4 regions of the Arthrobacter sp. 08Y14 genome follow, and region 4 is predicted to be linked to each of the others. Evidence: riboswitches for the same ligand, from Rfam matches in the RefSeq annotation. Region 4 holds a riboswitch; each other region holds the start of a gene.
The links. Region 4 has a riboswitch for S-adenosylmethionine ahead of CXR03_RS15030 (bifunctional o-acetylhomoserine/o-acetylserine sulfhydrylase). Riboswitches for the same ligand answer to the same signal wherever they lie in the genome.

Region 1: another riboswitch for S-adenosylmethionine. It lies ahead of CXR03_RS08365 (ABC transporter substrate-binding protein); the one in region 4 lies ahead of CXR03_RS15030 (bifunctional o-acetylhomoserine/o-acetylserine sulfhydrylase).
Region 2: another riboswitch for S-adenosylmethionine. It lies ahead of CXR03_RS10945 (flavin reductase family protein); the one in region 4 lies ahead of CXR03_RS15030 (bifunctional o-acetylhomoserine/o-acetylserine sulfhydrylase).
Region 3: another riboswitch for S-adenosylmethionine. It lies ahead of CXR03_RS06470 (LLM class flavin-dependent oxidoreductase); the one in region 4 lies ahead of CXR03_RS15030 (bifunctional o-acetylhomoserine/o-acetylserine sulfhydrylase).

The regions. Positions count from the first base shown of each region.
Region 1 is NZ_PJIX01000002.1:383,175-388,374, forward strand. Features, by position in the region: gene CXR03_RS08355 (ABC transporter permease) at 1-137, opposite strand, end outside; gene CXR03_RS08360 (ABC transporter permease) at 134-1,135, opposite strand; gene CXR03_RS08365 (ABC transporter substrate-binding protein) at 1,132-2,787, opposite strand; SAM riboswitch class I at 2,892-2,990, opposite strand; gene CXR03_RS08370 (MDR family MFS transporter) at 3,295-5,028, shown strand; gene CXR03_RS08375 (MarR family winged helix-turn-helix transcriptional regulator) at 5,025-5,200, shown strand, end outside.
Region 2 is NZ_PJIX01000002.1:952,880-958,079, reverse strand. Features, by position in the region: gene CXR03_RS10960 (APC family permease) at 1-47, opposite strand, end outside; gene aspS (aspartate--tRNA ligase) at 214-2,010, shown strand; gene CXR03_RS10950 (hypothetical protein) at 2,121-2,741, opposite strand; gene CXR03_RS10945 (flavin reductase family protein) at 2,962-3,468, opposite strand; SAM riboswitch class IV at 3,523-3,640, opposite strand; gene CXR03_RS10940 (PhzF family phenazine biosynthesis protein) at 3,745-4,581, shown strand; gene CXR03_RS10935 (nitronate monooxygenase) at 4,592-5,200, shown strand, end outside.
Region 3 is NZ_PJIX01000001.1:1,340,655-1,345,854, reverse strand. Features, by position in the region: gene CXR03_RS06485 (DUF1206 domain-containing protein) at 1-612, shown strand, start outside; gene CXR03_RS06480 (CoA-binding protein) at 617-1,036, opposite strand; gene CXR03_RS06475 (alpha/beta fold hydrolase) at 1,094-1,711, opposite strand; gene CXR03_RS06470 (LLM class flavin-dependent oxidoreductase) at 1,838-3,259, opposite strand; SAM riboswitch class IV at 3,295-3,409, opposite strand; gene CXR03_RS06465 (hypothetical protein) at 3,367-4,401, shown strand; gene CXR03_RS06460 (ABC transporter ATP-binding protein) at 4,632-5,200, shown strand, end outside.
Region 4 is NZ_PJIX01000003.1:582,977-588,176, forward strand. Features, by position in the region: gene CXR03_RS15020 (hypothetical protein) at 1-843, opposite strand, end outside; gene CXR03_RS15025 (VOC family protein) at 1,417-2,076, opposite strand; SAM riboswitch class IV at 2,245-2,360, shown strand; gene CXR03_RS15030 (bifunctional o-acetylhomoserine/o-acetylserine sulfhydrylase) at 2,432-3,748, shown strand; gene CXR03_RS15035 (homoserine O-acetyltransferase) at 3,838-4,917, shown strand; gene CXR03_RS15040 (SRPBCC domain-containing protein) at 4,974-5,200, shown strand, end outside.

The DNA.
Region 1 (5,200 bases), on a different contig from region 4:
AACACCAGAAGCGCGCCGGCCATCCACACACCGGCGGGAGTGCTGCGGACCAGCCGTAGGGTGCGCGAAGGCGTCCCGCCGGTCAGCGGGCCGGCGGGCTTTTGCACAGTTGAGGCGGGTCTGGCAATCGTGGTCATGCTGCACTTCCTGTCGGGTTGGTGCGGGGATCCACCGCGCGGTAGAGGAGATCCACGGCGAGGTTCACGAGGATGTAGACGGCGGCAATGATGAACACCACGGCCAGGGTTACCGGCATATCGCGGTTGATGATGGCGTCCACGAGGGAACGCCCCAGCCCGGCCCGGGCAAAAATGATCTCGGCGACGACGGCGGAACTCACCAGTGAGCCCACTGCCCACGCGGACAGCGTGAGGCCGGGCAGGATGGCGTGCCGCAGGGCATGCGTCAGCCGCACGGCGGCGTCGCTCAGCCCCCTGGCACGGGCGCTGAGGATGAACGGCTGGGCCAGGGCTTCTTCGAAGGAGGACCGGGTGACCTGGGCGATGAACCCGGACAGGGGGATGGCCAGTGAAAGCGCCGGCAGGACGAGCGAGCGGAAGCCGTCGTCTCCGGCCACCGGGAACCAGCCCAGGATGACGGCGAAGAGGACCGCAAGCATGATGCCCACCCAGAACGGGGGAAGGGAAGCGAAGAACACCTCCAGGGTCCGGCCGACGCCGTCGAGCACGCGTCCGCGGCCCACCGTGAGGAGCGTGAATGCCAGGGCGATGACCCAGGCGAAGGCCAGCGCCAGTCCGGCGAGCTGCAGGGTGGGAAGGATCTGCGGACCGATGATCTCGATCACGGGAACCTTGAAGATGTAGGACACCCCAAAGTCCCCGGTGATCAGGTTGCCCAGATAGGAGAGGTACTGCAGAAGAACGGGCCGGTCGAGTCCGTACTGGGCCCTTACCGCTGCCACCGTCTCGGGCGACGGGGAGGATCCGGCACCCCCGAGGATCGCTGTTACGGGATCGCCGGGCGTGAGGTGCAGGACAAAGAAGGTGAGGGTGACGGCCGCCCAGAGGACAAAAACGCTGCCGGCGGTCCGCTTAGCGACAATGCGGCCGGTGCTGCCTCCGGACACCGTTGTGCGCGGTGCCGTGTTGAGGGGATCAAGGGATTGGGTGCTCATTGGGGATCCACCGCCGTGACGTCGTAGAGGTAGGGGAGGGAAAGGCTGGGTTCAAGGGTGAGGTTTGTCCAGCGGTCGCTGCGCAGGGCCACCTGGCTGGCCTGGTTGTAGAGCGGCAGCTGGAGGGCGTGGTCGCTGACGATCTGCTGGGCCTGGTGGTAGAGCTCCTTCCGGACGGCAGCATCGTCGGTGGCAAGTGCCGCGTTCAGGATCGAGTCCAGCCCGGGATTCCGAAACCCCGACCCGTTGGCTACAAAGCCGGCGGACTCGGTGTATTCCGAGGAGAAGACAATGCGCAGCACATCGGCGGTGTTGGTGTTCCAGTAATCGGCGCGAAGGTCGTATTCGAAGGTATTGCCCAGTTCGCTCACGGTTGCTGCGTCGCCGTTCTCGATCAGCACCTCGAAGCCGGCCTGCTTCGCTGTCGCCTGGATTTGAGTGACCAACGCCTGGTGCGCAGCGGGCCAGGCGCCGGGGGTGTACGGGAAATGAACTCTCAGGCGCTCGCCGTCTTTCACCCGGTACCCTTCGGCGTCGTGTTCCGTCCAGCCGGCGTCGTCGAGCAGGCGCGCTGCTTCGGCGGGGTCCGGGTCATAGACGTGCTCAAAATCGGGGGAGTAGAAGCCGGTGGTGGAGCTGAGCGGCCCGCCGGCCCGGGTGACGGTGCCAAAGTAGACGCTGTTGATGCCAGCGTCCACGTGGGCGCTGTGCAGGAAAGCCTTGCGGACGTTGAGATCGTCAAACGGCGCACGGGTGGTGTTGAGGATCAGGTTGGTAGGGTTTCCGGGCCGGTCACGCAGGGTCAGCTCCACATTTGCGTCCGCCTCCGCCTCGGCAAAATGGACCGAGGGCATGAGGTCCAGGGCGTCCGCCTGGCCTGCCCGCAGCAGGCCGTACCTCGTGGAGTCTTCGGGCACAATGCGCCATTCGATCTTCTCAATGTGTGCCGGGCCGTCATGCTGCGCGAAGGGCGGAGCGGAGTTGTAGTCTTCGTTGCGGACCAGGGTGACCTTGGACTGCGGGACGTAGTCCATGATCTTGTATGGTCCCGAGCCCACGGGCGAGTGGCAGTTTTCCACTTGCGGCCGCTTCAGGGCCGCGGGTGACTGGATGCCGAGGAAGGGCTGGGCGAGCACCTCCAGGAACGCCGCATACGGTCGGTTCAGGGTGACGACGGCGGTGGTCGGGTCCACTACCTGCGTGGACTCGTAGGGTTTGAGGTAACCGCCTGCGGTACCGGACTGTGTGTTTGGATCCACCATGTGGTCCAGGTTTGCCTTCACTGCTTCCGCGGTGAGTTTTGTCCCGTCGGTGAACCAGACGTCGTCGCGCACTGTGAATGTGTAGGTGAGACCGTCGCCGGACACTGACCACGCTGTGGCGAGCCACGGATGGATGGCGCCGCCGCTGTCCTGTGAAACGAGCGAATCCAGGTAATTCGCTGCGATGGATGCCTGCGGCATGTCGCCGTCCACGTGGGGATCCAGGCACGAAATGTCCTTGCCGGTGGCAAAGACAAAGGTGTCGCTGCCGCTGGCTGCGGCTGGCCCGCCGCAACCTGAAACCACAGTGGCGAGCATGGCCCCTGCCGTGAGGACGGCGAGGATGCGGGGTAGCTGGGGATGGGGTTTGAGAGGTCTTGCTGTGCTCACGTCAGGCTCCTGAATCATCGCCCGGCGGAGGGCGACGCAGGTTCGCCGGCGGCAGCTTCGCCGTGCCGGGGCAGGGCGAAGCTGACCAACGAAAGCGCGCAGCTTCTCCATCGGTCCTGGCAGTAGCACCGTTCCCCGCTGCTGGGCGGGGAGGGTTGCTGCGGCGTCGTCGATCCAGGTCTCTCGGCCGCTCGGGATGGTTAAGGAAAAGCTAGCCCATGGATCATGGCCGGGCCAGCGATGACCGTTTTTGACCTCATGCGCCGTCTCGGTGCGTCATCGGCGGTCACAGAGGTTCACGGCGGTGTCATCTGGACCCGGGGCCGGGCGTCCAGGCCAAGAGTGTGCGATGCGCCACGAAATTAGTTGACTAAGGGCAATTACTTATATAGTTGATCTAAATCAACTACTAGCAGGAGCCCGATGTCCCCCGCAGAACGTCCCCCCGAAAAAAAGTCCGAGAAGAAGGCCAAGGTGCCCAAGCGGACCGCCTCCCCGGACGGGACCATGACCCACAAGCAGGTGCTGGAATCCCTTTCCGGCCTGCTCCTTGGCATGTTTGTCTCGATTCTGGCGGGCACGGTGGTTTCCACCTCCCTGCCGCTGATCATCTCGGACCTTGACGGCAACCAGTCCGCCTACACCTGGGTGGTGACGGGAACACTGCTGGCCACAACGGTGTCAACGCCGCTGTGGGGCAAGTTTGCCGACCTGTTCAACCGCAAGCTGCTGATCCAGCTCGCGCTGGGCATCTTTGTGCTCGGCTCGGCACTGGCCGGCTTCTCGCAGGACACCAGCACGCTGATTGTCTTCCGCGTGCTGCAGGGTCTGGGTGCCGGTGGTCTCGCCGCGCTGAGCCAGATCATCATGGCTGACATCATCAGCCCGCGCGACCGCGGGAAGTACGCCGGACTCTTTGGTGCCGTCATGGCGCTGGGCACCGTGGGCGGACCGCTGCTGGGCGGCGTTGTCACTGACGCCTTCGGCTGGCGCTGGAACTTCTTCATTGCCCTGCCGGTGGCGGTGGCTGCCATCATCCTGCTGCAGATGACCCTGCACCTGCCCCAGCACGCCAAGCGCAAGGTCCACATCGACTACCTGGGTGCTGTCCTGATCGCCGGCGGCGTGTCGCTGCTGATGATCTGGGTGACCCTGGCCGGCAACCAGTTCGGCTGGGCCTCGCTGGCCTCCTTCCTCATGGTCGCCGGATCCGCCTTGCTGCTGATCGCTGCCGTGCTGGTGGAATTCAAGTCCCCGGAACCGATCATTCCGCTGTCCATGTTCAAGAACCGCACCTTCACCCTTTCCGTCGTGGCCAGCATTTCCGTGGGCGTGTCCATGTTCGGCACTTCTGTGTTCCTTGCGCAGTACATGCAGCTGGCCCGCGGCGCCACCCCCACCGAGTCCGGCCTGCTGACCATCCCCATGATGGCCGGCCTGCTGGTTTCCTCCACGCTGTTCGGAACGATCATCAGCCGCACCGGCAAGTGGAAGGCCGTCATGATTTCCGGCGGTGTGCTCACCGTGGTGGGTTCCATCCTGCTGAGCACCCTGGCCTATGACACCAACCTGGTGCTGGTCGGCATCTACATGGCCGTTCTGGGCGCTGGCCTGGGCATGCTGATGCAGAACCTGGTGCTCGTGGTCCAGAACTCCATTGAGGTGAAGAACCTCGGTGTGGCCACCAGTGCGGTGACCTTCTTCCGCAGCCTCGGCGGTACCGTGGGCGTTTCCGTGCTGGGTTCGGTGCTCGGGACCATCGTTGCCTCCGAAATCAAGGACGGCATCGGTGCGCTGGCCCCGGCTGACCAGGCTGCGGCCGCCGTGGCCCTGGGCAGCGGATCCATCCCCAAGGTCTCCGAACTGCCTGACACCATTGCCGTGCTGGTGGAAAGTGCGTACGGCGTCGGCGTCGGCTCGGTCTTCCTGTACAGCGTTCCGCTGGCCGTCATTACGCTGCTGGCTGTCATCTTCATTCCGAATGCCAAGCTTGGACGCCAGAATGCCGTACAGCTGAAGAAGGCCGCCGCAACCGCTGATCTTGCGGCAACAGCCGGCATCGCCGTAGCTTCCGCCGCGGTGGAGACCCAGGCATCCGACACCGCTGCGGATTCCGCGGCCCGGAACGAGCGTCCCTCACCGGCCGAGCTTGCACTGGCCGACGTGGCGACGGGCGCCGTGGCCCTGGTGGATCCGGTCTCACCGGTGAGGACTGCCAACCCGGAGAGTCAGCCCAAGTGACACCGCGGGAGCTGGGCCGGACAAAGGCTCTGCACGAGGTTGAGGAAAACCTGCGTCTTCTCACGGAAACCGTTCGCAGCCGCATGCGGGACGCAGCCAAGGGCATCGACCCGACCCTGCCCCTGTTTGGCCTCAAAATGCTGCAACTGCTCAAGCGTGAGGGTCCGCTGCA
Region 2 (5,200 bases), on a different contig from region 4:
GCATCAAATCCGCCCAGCGGGAGTTTCGCTCCGGAGCTTCCGGACACGTGCCCCTCCGTTCAGTCGGGCCCGGGCGGTGCTGCACCCGCACCGGGCTGCGCAGCGGTGCCCTTGGCAGGGAAAGGATGTGAACACCGGTAAACTCATGAAGAGACCTTGTATTCACAATGAGCGGGAACAGTGGTTTCCGCAAGCAATCTTGAAAGGACTGCTGTGCTGCGCACTCATGCCCTTGGTTCCCTGAGGGCCGAGCATATTGGACAGACCGTCACCCTCGCTGGCTGGGTGGCCCGACGCCGGGACCACGGCGGCGTTGCCTTCCTTGACCTCCGTGATGCCTCCGGAGTGGCCCAGGTGGTGGTCCGCGAAGAGGACGTCTTCCACGGACTGCGCAACGAATACGTTCTTCAGATCACCGGCACCGTGCAGAAGCGTCCGGAAGGCAATGAAAACCCCTCACTGGCCACCGGTGAAGTGGAAATCATCGCTGATGATGTGGTGGTCCTGAACACGTCCGACCCGCTGCCGTTCCAGATTGACGAGCACGTGGAGGTTGGTGAGGAAGCCCGCCTGAAGCACCGCTACCTGGACCTGCGCCGTCCCACCCCCGCACGGAACATGCGCCTGCGTTCCGAAGCCAACCGTGTGGCCCGCAACCTCTTGCATGACGAGGGCTACGTGGAAATTGAGACCCCCACGCTGACGCGTTCCACCCCCGAGGGTGCCCGTGACTTCGTGGTTCCCGCACGTCTGGCTCCGGGTTCCTGGTACGCCCTGCCGCAGTCTCCCCAGCTGTTCAAGCAGCTGCTGCAGGTTGGCGGATTCGAAAAGTACTACCAGATTGCCCGCTGCTACCGCGACGAAGACTTCCGTGCGGATCGTCAGCCGGAGTTCACCCAGCTGGATATCGAAGCAAGCTTTGTCGAGGAAGATGACATCATCGCCCTGGGCGAGGCTGTGGTGAAGGCACTGTGGAAGCTGATCGACGTCGACATCACCACGCCGATCCCGCGCATGACCTACGCGGACGCGATGGCCCGCTACGGCTCCGATAAGCCGGACCTGCGTTTCGGCCTGGAACTGACCGAACTCACCGAGTTCTTCAAGGACACCACCTTCCGCGTGTTCCAGGCTCCCTACGTGGGCGCCGTCGTCATGCCCGGCGGAGCCTCGCAGGCACGCCGCACACTCGATGCCTGGCAGGAATGGGCCAAGCAGCGCGGCGCCAAGGGCCTGGCCTACGTGCTGGTGCAGGAAGACGGCACCCTGACCGGTCCCGTTGCCAAGAACCTCACCGACTTTGAGCGCGAAAACCTGGCGGAGAAGGTAGGCGCCAAGCCCGGTGACTGCATCTTCTTCGGCGCAGGTGAAAAGACCGAGGCACGCGCACTCCTCGGCGCAGCGCGAGTCGAGATCGGCCACCGCACCGGCCTGATCAACCCGAATGACTGGGCTTTTGTCTGGGTGGTTGACGCCCCCATGTTCGAGCCGGCTTCCGCTGCCGTTGCCGCGGGCGACGTGGCCGTGGGCGGCGGTGCCTGGACTGCGGTCCACCACGCCTTTACCTCACCGAAGCCCGAGTTCATGGACACCTTCGACACGGATCCCGCATCGGCTCTGGCCTACGCCTATGACATTGTCTGCAACGGCAACGAAATTGGCGGCGGCTCCATCCGTATCCACCAGCGCGATGTGCAGGAGCGCGTCTTCAAGGTCATGGGCCTGTCGCAGGAAGACGCCCAGGAGAAGTTCGGGTTCCTGCTTGAAGGATTCAAGTACGGCGCACCGCCCCACGGCGGCATCGCCTTCGGCTGGGACCGTGTGGTCGCGCTGCTTTCGGGCAGCGAATCCATCCGCGACGTCATTGCCTTCCCGAAGTCCGGCGGCGGCTATGACCCGCTGACCCAGGCTCCGGCTCCGATCACTGCCCAGCAGCGCAAGGAAGCCGGCGTGGACTTCAAGCCGGAAAAGAAGGCTGAAGCCAAGAAGGACGACGCCAAGAAGGACTAGGTCTTTCGCAGGATTCCAGAATGATGAAGGTGCCCGGCCGCTGATGCGGCCGGGCACCTTCATCTTTCGACGCGCCGGTAAATTTGGGTGAATTATTCCGGCAGCCTGTTTTAGCCCGGTGCGGGCGCCATAGTGGGGACCGGCAAATTGTAGACAACAAGCCAGTAATCTCCGTCCGGCCCGTCCACTGTGATGGACGCCGGGGTTTGATCGGGTGTGACGATGTGTTCAAAAGACGTTAGGACCGGCCAATTGCAATTGTTGCTGCTGGAAGCGGTCACTGGGTTTGAATCAGCGTCCCGAACCTCGATGCTGTAGTCCCCGGGCTGGTTACAGGTGAGGTACACGCTGAAGCTGGTCCCCGGTTCCATTGCGGGCAGATCGAAGGTGCTCCTCCCGGTGCCGGGTTCCTCGAGCATGAGGCTCGCGTTGAGAGGGCGCCCCTGGGGATTTTGCTGGAAGTAGCTCTCGAGGCTGATGGGATTGTCCGCCCGGAACAGTGCCAGCATGGCGGGGTCGCTGGGGGCAGGAGGCTCCGTGCTTCCCGGGGGCAGTTCCACGCCGATGCTGCTCCGGCTGGACGAACCGGCTTTGGGGGAGGCCGTGGCGGTCTCCCCGGCTGTGGCTGACGATGTGGCCGGTTTAGAGGAAGCGGCCTCGGGCTCCTCCTGGGCGCTGCATCCTGTCAGCACCAGACCCAGCGCCGCTGCGGGAAGCAGGGCCTTATGCATAAACGGCAAATCCGACGCTCTGCCGGGCCTTGCCTTATTCCGTGATGTTCCATTGGCATTTCTGTTTCTGGTCATCTCCGCTACTTCCTTCCGAAGTAATCCGAAGAACGATAGTGGAGCCGGCTTCGAATGTAAAGGATTGGTAACGGACGGCCGCTGTCATAAACGCGTGGAAACAATTCCCGGCTCCGTATTTCCGGTGCCGACACATTTCTGCCGGTCAGGCGAATTCGGGAACGCCCAGACGGCGAAACGCTGAACCGTGGAATATCAGGGGCTCATGGGCATCGTCGTGTGAGGCATGGCCGTGCACCCGTAGCAGAACCACCTGATGGTCCCCGGCCGGAACCTCATTCTCCACAGAGCACTCAAGCCAGAGGGCGGCCCGGTCCAGGAACAATGATCCGGAGTCATCCGTGTGCAGATCCAGTCCGGCGAAGCGGTTTCCGGCCCTGGACGCAATCTGTTTGCAGACGCCCTCGTGATCGGAACCCAAAATCGACACGCCAATCCGGGCCGAGCCCCGCAGCACCGGCCATGTGCGGGACGTGTTCTGCACGGCAAACATCACCAGCGGCGGATCCATGGAAACGCCCACCGTGAAGGAAGAAGCAACCAGGCCCTGCGGCTCGCCGTCGATGACCGCGCACAGGGCGGCAACGCCGGACGGAAAACGGGAGAACGCCCGGCGCAATGCAGCGGGCTGAAGGTCGGTCAAAAGTGCCATGCTCAAAAGATCCTCTGCCTCAAGCGCCCGGTAACCCGATACGTCGGTAGCGAAGCGCGGTACTTGCCGGGCCGGTTGGAAACCGGGCGGCCGAATCGTCACCTGGAGCACCCCGCTACGGCGAGAGGGTTGCCGTCCAGCCGGCCAGGGCCCGTGGCTGGAACTCTTGATTCTTGCTCCAACGTAGGCCGGGCAGCACCGGGACACAAACCCCCGCCACAGTTCGTAAACTCCGCTTCATAAAAGTCATGGGGATGAAGGGATACAGTGTGAAGAATGAGACAGCGGTGGTTTAAACAGGTGGACGTTTTCGGCAGCGAACCGTATTTGGGCAACCCGCTGGCGGTGGTGCTCGAAGCGGAAGGGCTGACGGATGCTGAGATGGCCTCCTTCGCCCGGTGGACCAACCTTTCCGAGACCACCTTCGTCCTGCCGCCCACTGTGGACGGGGCCGACTACCGGGTCCGGATCTTCACCCCCGGCGGGGAGATTCCCTTCGCCGGACACCCTACGCTGGGCACGTGCCACGCCTGGCTGGAGACCGGGGCCAAGCGCCGGTACCCCGACGTCGTCGTACAGGAATGCGGCATAGGACTCGTGACGCTGCACGCCAATGCCGGGATCGCGGCGTTTGCCGCTCCGCCCCTGCTGCGCTCCGGTGAGCTGGAGGACGATGTCCTGGACCAGGCCCGGCAGGCGCTGGGCCTGGAACCGGAGCAGATCCTCGCCTCCAACTGGATCGACAACGGACCCGGCTGGCTGGGACTGCTGCTCCGGGACGCCGCAACCGTCTTGGCGCTGAACCCGAATCCCGTGATCATGGGCAACCTGCGCGTGGGCGTCATTGGCGCGCAGCCGGCGGACGCGGAAACAGACTTTGAAGTGCGCGCCTTCGTACCGGGTCTCGGTATTGCAGAGGATCCGGTCACCGGCAGCCTCAACGCCGGACTCGCCCAGTGGCTGATCGGAGCCTCACTGGCACCGGAACGCTACGTCGTCACCCAGGGCACTGCCGTCCAGCGCTCCGGCCGGGTCCGGGTCTTCACCCGGGACCGCAAAATCTGGGTGGGCGGATCCACGGTCACCTGCATTGACGGCACCGTCACACTGTAAATCGGGCACCATGTTCACCCTAAACTCGCTTGCCCTTCCGGTTATCGGTGCACCCATGGCCGGGGGGCCTTCCACCCCGGAGCTGGCTGCTGCAGTGGGGGAGGCCGGCGGGCTCGGCTTCCTGGCCGCCGGTTACAAGAGCACAGGCACCGTGGCGGACCAGATTACCCAGCTGCGCAGGCTGAGCGGCCGGCCCTTTGGCCTGAACCTCTTCGTTCCGGATGCTGCCAACACCTACCCGGTTGCCGCGCAGGATCAGGCTGCAGGGAAGGCGGCAGCCCGGGCTCGAAAAATCGAAGCGGCCCTGATCTTCCGTGAGCACCTGGTCACAGCAGCAGGACAGGGGCCAGCCGGAACCACGGTCCCCGAACCCGGGATGCCGAACCCCAACGACGACGACGCCTGGCAAGCCAAGCTGGAGCTGGTCCTCCGGGAGCGGGTCCCGGTAGTGTCCTTCACCTTCGGATTGCCGGAACCGGCGGTCTTTGCCGAACTTGCCGCGCAGGGAATCTGCAGCGTGGTGACGGTCACCGATGCCGGCGAGGCGCGCGCGGCGGCAGCTGCCGGAGCGAACGTCCTGTGCGTGCAGGGCCCGGAAGCCGGCGGACACCGGGGAACC
Region 3 (5,200 bases), on a different contig from region 4:
GTTCTGCTCTGGATCTGTTTCCTGGGCTGCCTCGCCCTCGCGCTGTTTCAGGCATCGCGCGTCTGGCTGGACGGCCGCGGGCGGCAGGGCAAAGACGCCTGGAAAGTGCGAGGCTCCGCGGCCACCCAGGCCATCACCTACGGTGCCATCGGCGTATCCTTCGGCACCGTTGCCCTGGGCGGCGGCACGGACAGCGGCGAGAGTTCCGCAGGCTGGAGCGCCAAGCTGATGGCGCAGCCGGCGGGCGCCGTCCTGCTCGGTCTCGTGGGACTTGGCATCGTCGTGGTCGGAGGCTACTTCATTTTCAAGGGCGCCACCGGACGTTTCCGCAAGGATTTGACGGCGATTCCGGCGGGCATCTGGGACCGCGCCGTCACCATTACCGGCACGCTGGGCTTTGTCGCCAAGGGAGTGTCCCTGGCTATTCTGGGCATCCTGGTGATGGTGGCCGCTTTCACGGCCGACCCGGAGAAGTCCACCGGGCTCGACGGCGCACTCCACGCCCTGCGCGAGCAGCCCTTCGGCGTGCTGGCGCTGGGAGCCGTGGGCGCGGGAATGATCTGTTACGGGTTGTACACCGGGATCCTGCGCGCCCGGTTCGCCAAGCTGTAACGGGTCAGAGACCGAACCGGGGAGCTTCGATGACGGGACAGGTATCCATGACCACGTCCAGCCCGGCGTCGGCCGCCCGCTGCGCCGCCGCCTCGTCAATGACACCCAGCTGGAGCCACACCGCCTTCGCGCCTGCCTCGATGGCCTGATCCACGATGTCCCCGACACGGGAGGAATTCACGAAGCAGTCAACAACGTCGATCTGGCCGGGAATTTCGCTGAGCCGCCGGTAGCCCTTGTTGCCGTGGACATCGTCTCCCTTCAGGCTCACCGGGATGATTTCCATTCCAAGGTGGTCCTGGACGTAACGGGAGACGCCGACGGCGGTGCGGCGCGGATTGTTGGACAGGCCCACCACCGCCCAGCGGGCGCCCTTGTTGGTCAGAAGTGCTTCGACAACTGCGGATTTATTGACGTGTGGCATCTGCCGTCCTTCGGTGGGCTCCTGGATTGGGGTCCAGCTTACGCCCGACTGCCTGCCTCAGCTCAGGAAAGATTCGATGGCATCGGCCAGGGCGGTCTCCGGAACGCTGGCCGTGTTGCCTTCCAGCAGCTGGAACTCCCCTTCATCCAGGGCATCGGCGGCCCGCCGGGCCAGATCCTGCGTTTCGTTGCCGCTGGAGCTCCCTGCCAGCACCAGCACGGGCACCTGCACACCGCCGAGTCCCTCAAGTTCCGTCTGCAGCACCAGCATCTCGTCTTCACCCTCGTCCAGGGCCAGGGTCGGCTCCAGCGCGACAACCCGCGTGATGACGGCGGATTCCTCGGCGGCGCGCAGCGCCAGGAAGGCACCCGACGCGAACCCGTAGAGGTCAGCCCTTCCGCCGGCCACCTGCACCACTGCCAGCAGGTCATCAACGTCGGACTCGGCCGTGTACTCTTCCCCCACGTCGCTTTCACCCAGTCCGCGGCGGTCATACGTGTAGACGGTGTGGTTTTCGGAGAGCAGCTGCGCCAGGGCCCGGGTACTGGAACTGTTGCGGTCAGCTGTCAGCGGATCCACGATCACCAGGGGCGGACCGCCGCCCTGCCGGGACCAGGCGATGCGGGTGCCGTCGGCGGAAAGGGCCATGCCGGTGGCGCTGGGTGAGGGTTCCATAGCGGACTCCTGCTCGCTAAAGGGGTTCACTGCGCGGACCCTTCAAACGTAAGGAGGCAGTCGGTCCCCGGTCAATGGCCCCGCCCGGAACCCGCCCCGCAAACCTCCGGCCGGACGGCGGAACCCTCAGCGTGCCGGAGTCCCTGCCGGCTGCAGACGGAAGGACGCGCCGCGGTGGTTTTCGGGCAGCTTGTCACCGGCACCGAAGAGCTTGTGGCGCAGCGTCCCCGGGGTATATTCCGTCCGGTAGGCACCGCGCTTCTGCAGCTCCGGCACCACAAACTCCACCACGTCCTCGAAGGTACCCGGGGTAATGGCGTAGGCCAGGTTGAAGCCGTCCACATCGGTCTCTTCCACCCACCGGATGAGCTCCTCGGCGACGTCGGACCCCGAGCCCACCAGCCGCGGACCCAGCCCGCCGATCCCCGCGGATTCGGCGATGTCGCGCACCGTCCAGGGTTCGCCGTCGTCCTTCGCTTTTTGGAAGTTGTCCGAGGCAGACTGGATCGCATTGGACTGCACATTGCCCAGCGGCTCGTCCAGGTTGTAGGTGGACAGGTCCACGCCGAGCCAGCCGGACATCAGGGCCAGGGCGCCCTCGTCGCTGGCGTACCGCTGGTAGTCCAAATGCTTGGCTTCGGCTTCCTCTGATGTTGCCGCGGTGATGATGGTCAGCAGCGTGTAGATCCGGATGGAGTGGCGGTCCCGGCCGGCAGCTTCGGCGGCATCACGAATCCGGGTGACCGTGGCCCTGAGCTTTTCCTTCGTGGGCGCGCCCACGAAGACGGCCTCGGCATTGCCGGCCGCAAAGGCAATGCCCCGCGGCGAGGCGCCGGCCTGGAAGATCACCGGAGTGCGCTGCGGTGACGGCTCACTGATATGGATGCCGGGAACCTTGAAGTACTTGCCCTCATGGTTGATGTCATGCACCTTCGCCGGGTCGGTGAAGATGCCGCTGTCCTTGTCCCGGACGACGGCGTCATCCTCCCAGGAGCCTTCCAGCAGCTTGTAGATCACCTCGAGGTATTCATCCGCGTGGTTGTAGCGCTCGTCGTGCTCAAGCTGGTCTTCGGCACCCATGTTGCGGGCCGCCGAGGGCAGGTAGCCGGTGACCACGTTCCAGCCAACCCGGCCGTTGGTGAGGTGGTCCAGGGTGGAGAGGCGCCGCGCAAAGGGGTAGGGGTGTTCATAGGCTGTTCCCGCGGTGATGCCGAAGCTGAGGTTCTCGGTGACCAGTGCCATGGCGGAGACCAAAAGCAGCGGGTCATTCACCGGCACCTGGGTGCCCTGCCGCAGTGTGGCCTCGTTGGAGTTTCCATACACGTCATAGGTGCCCAGGACGTCTGCGATAAAGATGCCGTCAAACAATCCGCGCTCGCAGGTTTGGGCCAGGTTGGCCCAATAGCGGAGGTCCGTGTAGTTCGCGGACTGGTCCTGCGGATGGCGCCACAGTCCCGGAGACTGATGGCCCACGCAGTTCATGTCAAAGGCGTTGAACCGGATCTGCCGCCGGCTGTTCTGATGTGTTGAGGAAGATGATTCGGACACAGGGAAATCCTTCGGGACGGGACGCACCCGCTGGGGCGCCGTACTTGCCGTTCGCGGACGCGACACGGCCGGATCCTCATCTGGGGCACCCCGCTACGGAAAGAGGGTTGCCGCCCAACCAGCCAGAGCTTTTCGTTGGGACTCATGATCCTTCGCCACCAGTATTTGCATACCCGGACGGGCAGGGGAAATACATGACACTGTGTGAACCGCAGCCGTTAACCTGCGGTCATGAATCCGCCGGCCTGCCTGCTGCACTTGTCCACAAGCGGCAATTTCTCTTTCCCCCGCCCCCGTGCAGCGCTACGGTCACCCCCATGAAGAATCACGTCGGCTGGATAGTGCCCTTGGCAGGAATTGCGGTGGTTTGGTTCTTTGGTCCGCTTGTCCTGAATGCCGTGGCCGCTTCCGCGTTGGGCGTCATCCCCAAGGGCCTCATAGTGCTGGCCCTATTCGCCGGATGCATATTCCTGGGCATTTATCTGCTGATAAAGGTCATTCAGAACGGGCACCGAACATTCCGCGCCCACCGCCGCTCCGGAGGTCATCTCAATAAAGCCGAGAGGGCTCAGGCCGATTTACAGCGGACGTATGACGAAGCGTGGTCCGCGGCACGGGTTCTGACGGACGGGCTTCGCCGGGGGCAGGCCCCTCCAACCCAAGAGGTGTGGGGAGTTGTGCTGGAACCGGGGGAATCGGTTCACCTTTTCATAAACGCCGATTATGCGCGTTTTTACGGCCTCAACGGAACTTATGTTCACACGTCCGGATTCTTCTGGGGCCGGCCTTCCTTTGTCCTTGCAGGTGTTGGGCTGACGGCTCTCGCCAATCGTTCCCGGCGGCGTGCAGCCCAGGCGGTATCGCTTCAACAATGGCGGGAAAAACAACACACGCAAATGTTCCTGACAGACCGCAAGATTATTGCCCAGGTGAACGGAAGATGGCTCAGCTTTCCCTATTCGCAGATTTCCGCCTGCTACCCGGAACCTGAAAACTGCAGTCTGGTACTGGAGTTCTATTCTTATGAGCCCCTCCTGATCGGCGGGCCCGAAGCACCGCTGGCCATCGCGTATCTGGTCTGGGCCCTGTACGGCGAACACGGACTGGCGGCGCATCCGGCGCTGCAGAGCCTGCGCTCCTGACGGGGCGTCGAAATATTACGCGGGGGACTTGCCGGTTTCCGCAATCGCGCGTTTAGTTGCTCTTGACCATCCCGAGCGGCTGAGAGACCTGGATCAGTGAAGCCGCAGCAACCCTGGTTGCCGTACCTCCTCCTTGAGGGACGGCGATAGCGAGGACAACACCGCAGGAGGCCTCCCGGCCCAAGGCGTTATCCGTAGGGTGCTACTGCCAGGACCGATGGAGAGTTAACATGACCGCTCTGGCTTCACAGTCCCCTGCCGCGCCGCCCCAAACGCGCGCCGCCGGCTCCGCCCTTCCCGTTTCCTTTTCCTCCCTTGGCCGCGCTTTCGGCTCGGGCGGTGAAACCCACCAGGTGCTGCGGGACATCACCTTTGACGTACATGCCGGCGAAGTCCTGGCCATCCTGGGCTCCAGCGGCTGCGGAAAGTCCACGCTCCTGCGGGCCGCAGCCGGCCTGGACGCTCCAACCACCGGGGAAGTCCGGATCAACGGAACACCCGTCCGCGGCATTGATGACCGATGCGCCGTCGCGTTCCAGGAACCGCGGCTGCTGCCCTGGCAAACCCTGCAGGCCAACATCGCCATGGGCCTGCCCAAGGGCATCAGCGCCAAGAACGGCAAGGCCAAGGTGGCCGAACTGCTGGAGCTGGTGGAACTGGCCGCATTCGCCAAACACCGTCCCCGGGCAGTTTCCGGCGGCATGGCGCAGCGCGCCTCTCTTGCCCGGGCCCTGGCCCGCACGCCCGGCGTGCTCCTGCTGGATGAACCGTTCGGTGCACTGGATGCCCTGACCCGGCT
Region 4 (5,200 bases):
TTCCCGCCGCTTCTCGAGGATGAGGGCTTCCCGGGAAGCCGTGCCAACCTGTCGGTTGGCGCCGGGGCTTTGGCTTGATGCCGCGGTTCCGTATTTCACCGCTCCGTCGAACTCGCCGACCAGCGCGTAGTCCTTCCAGAAAAAGTCGGTTCTTCCAATGAATTGTCCGCCGGCAGACCGGAACTCATATTGGAGCTCCGGCGGCGGAAATCCGTACAGGTGCAAAACGGCACGGGAATAGGACTCGCCGGGGGATTCGGAACGGCTGTCCGCGAAGGAGATTACGCTTCTCGCCCTGGTGCGTTTGACCTCGTCCGGAAGGTTTTCGCAAAGGATCAGCAGGGCATCCTTCTCCAAAGCGGGAAGGCTGCGTGCCGCATCCGGACGCAGAACGTGGTCCATGGCGGGAACAGCACGCTCGAAGCGCAGCCGAGCGGCCATGTCGAGGACTGTTTGAGCACGTGAGGTGAGGGTAAGGCCGTCCCTTGTCGTGGTCGGTTCGAGTAATCTCCGAGGTGTCCAGCGGAGACTGCCGCGGCGCCTTCCATGCGAAGTGCCCGGTGCCAGCAGCAGGATTTCAGAGGTTCTGCCGATGACCGGTAAACCCCAGATGACGGCGGCCGACTGCTGGATCAGGATCCGAGGTGCCTGTGCCTGATCCACGGCAGCGGTAATCGAGGCACGGTCCCGGTCCCACTGCGGCATCTTCTGCCACTGGGCGGCTTCGATGTAGACCCCTGCCCGCACCCGGACCAGCTCGCCCGCCTGACATCTCCGGGCCAGGGAACGTCTGCCGGAGCCGTCGCGATCGGCGTCGGCTGCATAAAGAAACTCCGGATCCATGAGACAAGCGTGAATCCTGGGCTTGCTTCACTAGATGGACCGGGAGCGGTCTGTGGATAAAAACCCCGCCTGAGGGAAGACCGCCACTTTGGGCAGGCGCATCCGGATTGGGAATTTGCTGCCGGTGCGGACCGGCAGTGATTTCCCGAAAGGTGCGCGGATGCCCAAAACGGCAGCGGTTCAGGGGTCCGGCCCGCCCAAAAGGTGCGCGGATGCCCACAGCGGCAGCGATTCAGGGTCCGGCCCGCCCAAAAGGTGCGCGGATGCCCAAAGCGGCAGCGGCTCAGGGGTCCGGCTCGCCCAGAAAGTGCGCGGATGCCCAAAGCGGCAGCGGTTCAGGGTCCAGCCCGCCCGAAAGGTGCGCGGATGCCCACAGCGGCAGCATTTACCCAACTGGTTCCGCCGCCGGCGGGAAAGGCGACCACTTTGGGCAGGCGCATCCGGATTGGGATTCTGCTGCCGGTGCGGACCGGCAGCGATTTCCCGAAAGGTGCGCGGATGCCCAAAGCGGCAGCGGATCAGGGGTCCGGCCCGCCCAGAAAGGTGCGCGGATCCCCCAAAGCGGCAGCAGAACTAGATCTCGACGAGGCCCTTGGCCGTGTTGAACGTGACGGACATGATGCCGGGAGTTCCCTTGGGGGAAATCCACGTGACGCCCACGTTCTCCAGCGGTTCCTCGGCCGGGGTGCCCAGCCACTGCGCCACACGGTCAGCGGAGCCGGCAATGGTCAGCGAGTCCAGCTTCACGGCACCGGGCATGCCGGGCAGGGCAGCCGAGGGGTGCAGTTCCTCGGTTCCGTCATCCCAGCGCAGCATGTACGGCACCTGGGGGTCGGCGATCAGGCCGTTGATGCCGATCTGCCGCCAGGTCAGTTCCTGGCCGTCGGGGAACTTCCGGTTACCCGGAACGGAGAGCCGTCCAAGCCGTTCTTCAAAGGGGGTGAGGTCATCCACAGCCACGCACCAGCCCATCCAGCCGCCGCCGCACTCCGAGCGCTGGCGCACTGCCTGGCCGAAGGGAGCCTTGTCCGAGGCCGGGTGGTTGAGGGCTTCCACCACCTCGACGTACTGATGGTTGGCCAGGGGAAGGATCATGTTCCGCGTACCAAAACGCGGATGGACGCCGCCCTTGACGAAGTCCGCTCCCAGAGCGTCTGCGATCCTCTCTGTCGTGGCCAAAAGACCGTCGGATTCACTGGCATAAGATACATGGTCCAAGCGCATGCGGCCCATAATGGCACGTTGTGACCCGCGTCTCGACTTAGGGCCACCTAAGGCGCCGAAGACGCTTTCCCCGCAGCCGCCGGGAAAAGGTACGCGCCCATCCGTGCCGCCGACGCCCGGGAAATGATCCGTCACACTCCTTGCAGGCGCCGGACTTATCCGTTTTCATAGGGGATAGGTCATGAGTGCCAGCAGATAGCCCCGGCTTGCTGGCCGGCAACCCTCCAACCGCGGTGGGGTGCCCCGGGTGAAGACCTGGCCCTGCCTCAACGGATGCAGGGCAAGCGCGGGTCCCACGTGGCTGCCGGTTACCTTGTTCCGGCCGGAAGTCTCTGTGCGGCCCTTAGGTTATGGGAGCTAAGCAGTGTCAGAAAACTGGTCCTTTGAAACCCGTTCCATCCATGCCGGCCAGGAGCCCGACGCCGTTACCGGCGCCCGCGCCCTGCCTATTTACCAGACATCGTCCTTTGTCTTTCCCAGTGCGGAAGCAGCAGCCAACCGGTTCGCCTTGGCTGAGCTTGCCCCCATCTACACCCGCATCGGCAACCCCACCCAGGAAGCGGTGGAAAACCGGATCGCTTCCCTTGAAGGCGGGATCGGGGCACTGCTGCTCGCCTCCGGGCAGGCCGCGGAAACCTTCGCCATCCTCAACGTGGCCGAAGCCGGGGACCACATCGTTGCCAGCCCCAGCCTTTACGGCGGAACGTACAACCTGTTCAAGCACACGCTGAAGAAGTTCGGCATCACCACAACGTTCGTGGCCGATCCGGACAATCTGGAGCAGTGGCGGGCGGCGGTGCAGCCCAACACCAAGGCCTTCTTCGGCGAGGTGGTCTCCAACCCCCGCCAGGACGTGCTGGACATCGAGGGCATCAGTGCGGTGGCGCATGAGGCCGGCATTCCCCTGATCGTGGACAACACGCTCTCCACCCCGTACCTGATCCGGCCCATCGAGTGGGGCGCGGACATTGTGGTGCACTCGGCCACCAAGTACCTCGGCGGGCACGGTACCGCCATTGCGGGCGTCATCGTGGATTCGGGCAACTTTGACTTCGGTGCCGATCCGGAGAAATTCCCCGGCTTCAACACCCCGGATGAGAGCTACAACGGGCTCGTCTATGCCCGTGACCTGGGTGCCAGCGGCATTCTGGGTGCCAACCTCGCCTACATCCTCAAGGCGCGGGTCCAGCTGCTCCGCGATCTTGGCTCCTCCGTGTCCCCGTTCAACGCGTTCCTCATTGCCCAGGGCCTGGAAACCCTGAGCCTGCGCATGGAGCGGCACGTGAGCAACGCCGTCGCGGTGGCCAACTGGCTGGAAGGGCACGACGACGTCGTCTCCGTCGCCTATGCGGGCCTGGAATCCAGCCCGTGGTTCGAGCGCGGACGCCATTACGGGCCGCGCGGAACGGGCGCCATTGTCTCCTTCGAGATCAACGGCGGCATCGACGCCGGCAAGCGGTTCGTGGATGCCCTGGACCTGCACTCCCATGTGGCGAACGTGGGCGACGTGCGCTCCCTGGTCATTCATCCGGCGTCGACCACCCACAGCCAGCTGGGGGCCGAGGCGCAGCTGGCAGCGGGAGTCAGCCCCGGGCTGGTCCGGCTGTCCGTAGGCATTGAGCACATTGACGACATTATTGCGGACCTCGACGCCGGGTTCCGGGCAGCCAAGGGAGCGTAGCGGGCAGCGTGACACTTCCTTCTACCTCAAACGCTGCCGGAACCGCCGGCGGTACCGTACCGCAGCACTCCGCCCCCGCCGGGGACGGGGTGCTGCGGCATGCGCGCATCGGCAGCCTGCATCTGGAAACAGGAGGCTACCTGCCGGACGTTTCCCTTGCCTACGAGACGTGGGGGACCCTCAACGCGGATGCAAACAATGCCGTGCTGGTGGCCCACGCCCTCACCGGCAGCACCCATGTGGCCAGGGGCAGCAGCGGCGAGGACGGCTGGTGGGACGCACTGGTGGGTCCGGGCAAGACGGTGGACACTGACCGGTACTTTGTCGTCTGCATCAACATGCTCGGCGGCTGCTACGGATCCTCCGGACCATCGTCGCCGGATCCGCAGGGGCTCCCCTGGGGGTCGCGGTTTCCCTTTGTCACGATCCGGGACTCCGTTCGCGCCGAGGCGCGCCTGGCCGACCAGCTGGGAATCCGCGTCTGGCACACCGTGCTCGGCGGTTCCCTGGGCGGCGCCCGTGCCCTGGAATGGGCCGCCACCGAGCCCGGCCGAGTGCAGCGCTGCGCCGTCATTGCGTGCACCGCTGCCAGTTCCGCGGAGCAAATTGCCTTTGGCCAGGCGCAGCTGGAAGCCATCCGCCTGGATCCGGATTTCAACGGCGGCGACTATTACAACGGCAGGGCTCCCGTTGCCGGTCTTGGCCTCGCCCGCCGGATCGCCCACATTACCTACCGCTCCGAAGCTGAGTTGGAGTACCGCTTTGGCAACGGAGCGCAGCTGCAGGAGGACCCGCTGGGGTCCGCGCTGCCGGCGGCACGCGGGCGTTATGCGGTGGAGAGCTACCTGGACCATCAGGCGCGGAAGCTCGCAGACCGGTTCGACGCCAACAGCTACCTGCTGCTGACCGAGGCCCTGATGAGCCACGATGTGGCCCGCGGCCGCGGATCGGTGCGCCAGGCGCTGGCCAACGCCGGTGCCGAATTCTTCATAGCCGCCGTGGATTCGGACCGGCTCTACCTTCCGCAGCACTCCTACGAACTGGCAGCGGCTCTGCCCCGGAAGACCGGTGTGCACATGATCAGTGCGCCGATCGGCCACGACGGGTTCCTCACCGACGTTGAACAGATCGGCGTTCCGCTGCGGGACCGGTTCTTCGGAGCGCCCTAGCGGCGGCGGGGTGCCTACCCTTGCGAAGGCCGCCTGAACGTGGAAGAAACAACCCCATGGGTGATTCGATTCGCGTGGCGGCGCAGGCACAGTGTTCCCCGGCGCAGCTCTGGCACACGCTGGTGGACAACCGTGCGGCGTGGTGGCCGGAAATGGAGTTCACGGCCAGCCCCGGGTCGCCGCTGGCGGAACGGGCGGCCGATGACGGCGAGCAGCGCGCTTCGGGCACCGTGTTGGCGGTGGCGCGGGACCGGCTGCTGTCCTTCCGCTGGAGAATGCCCGA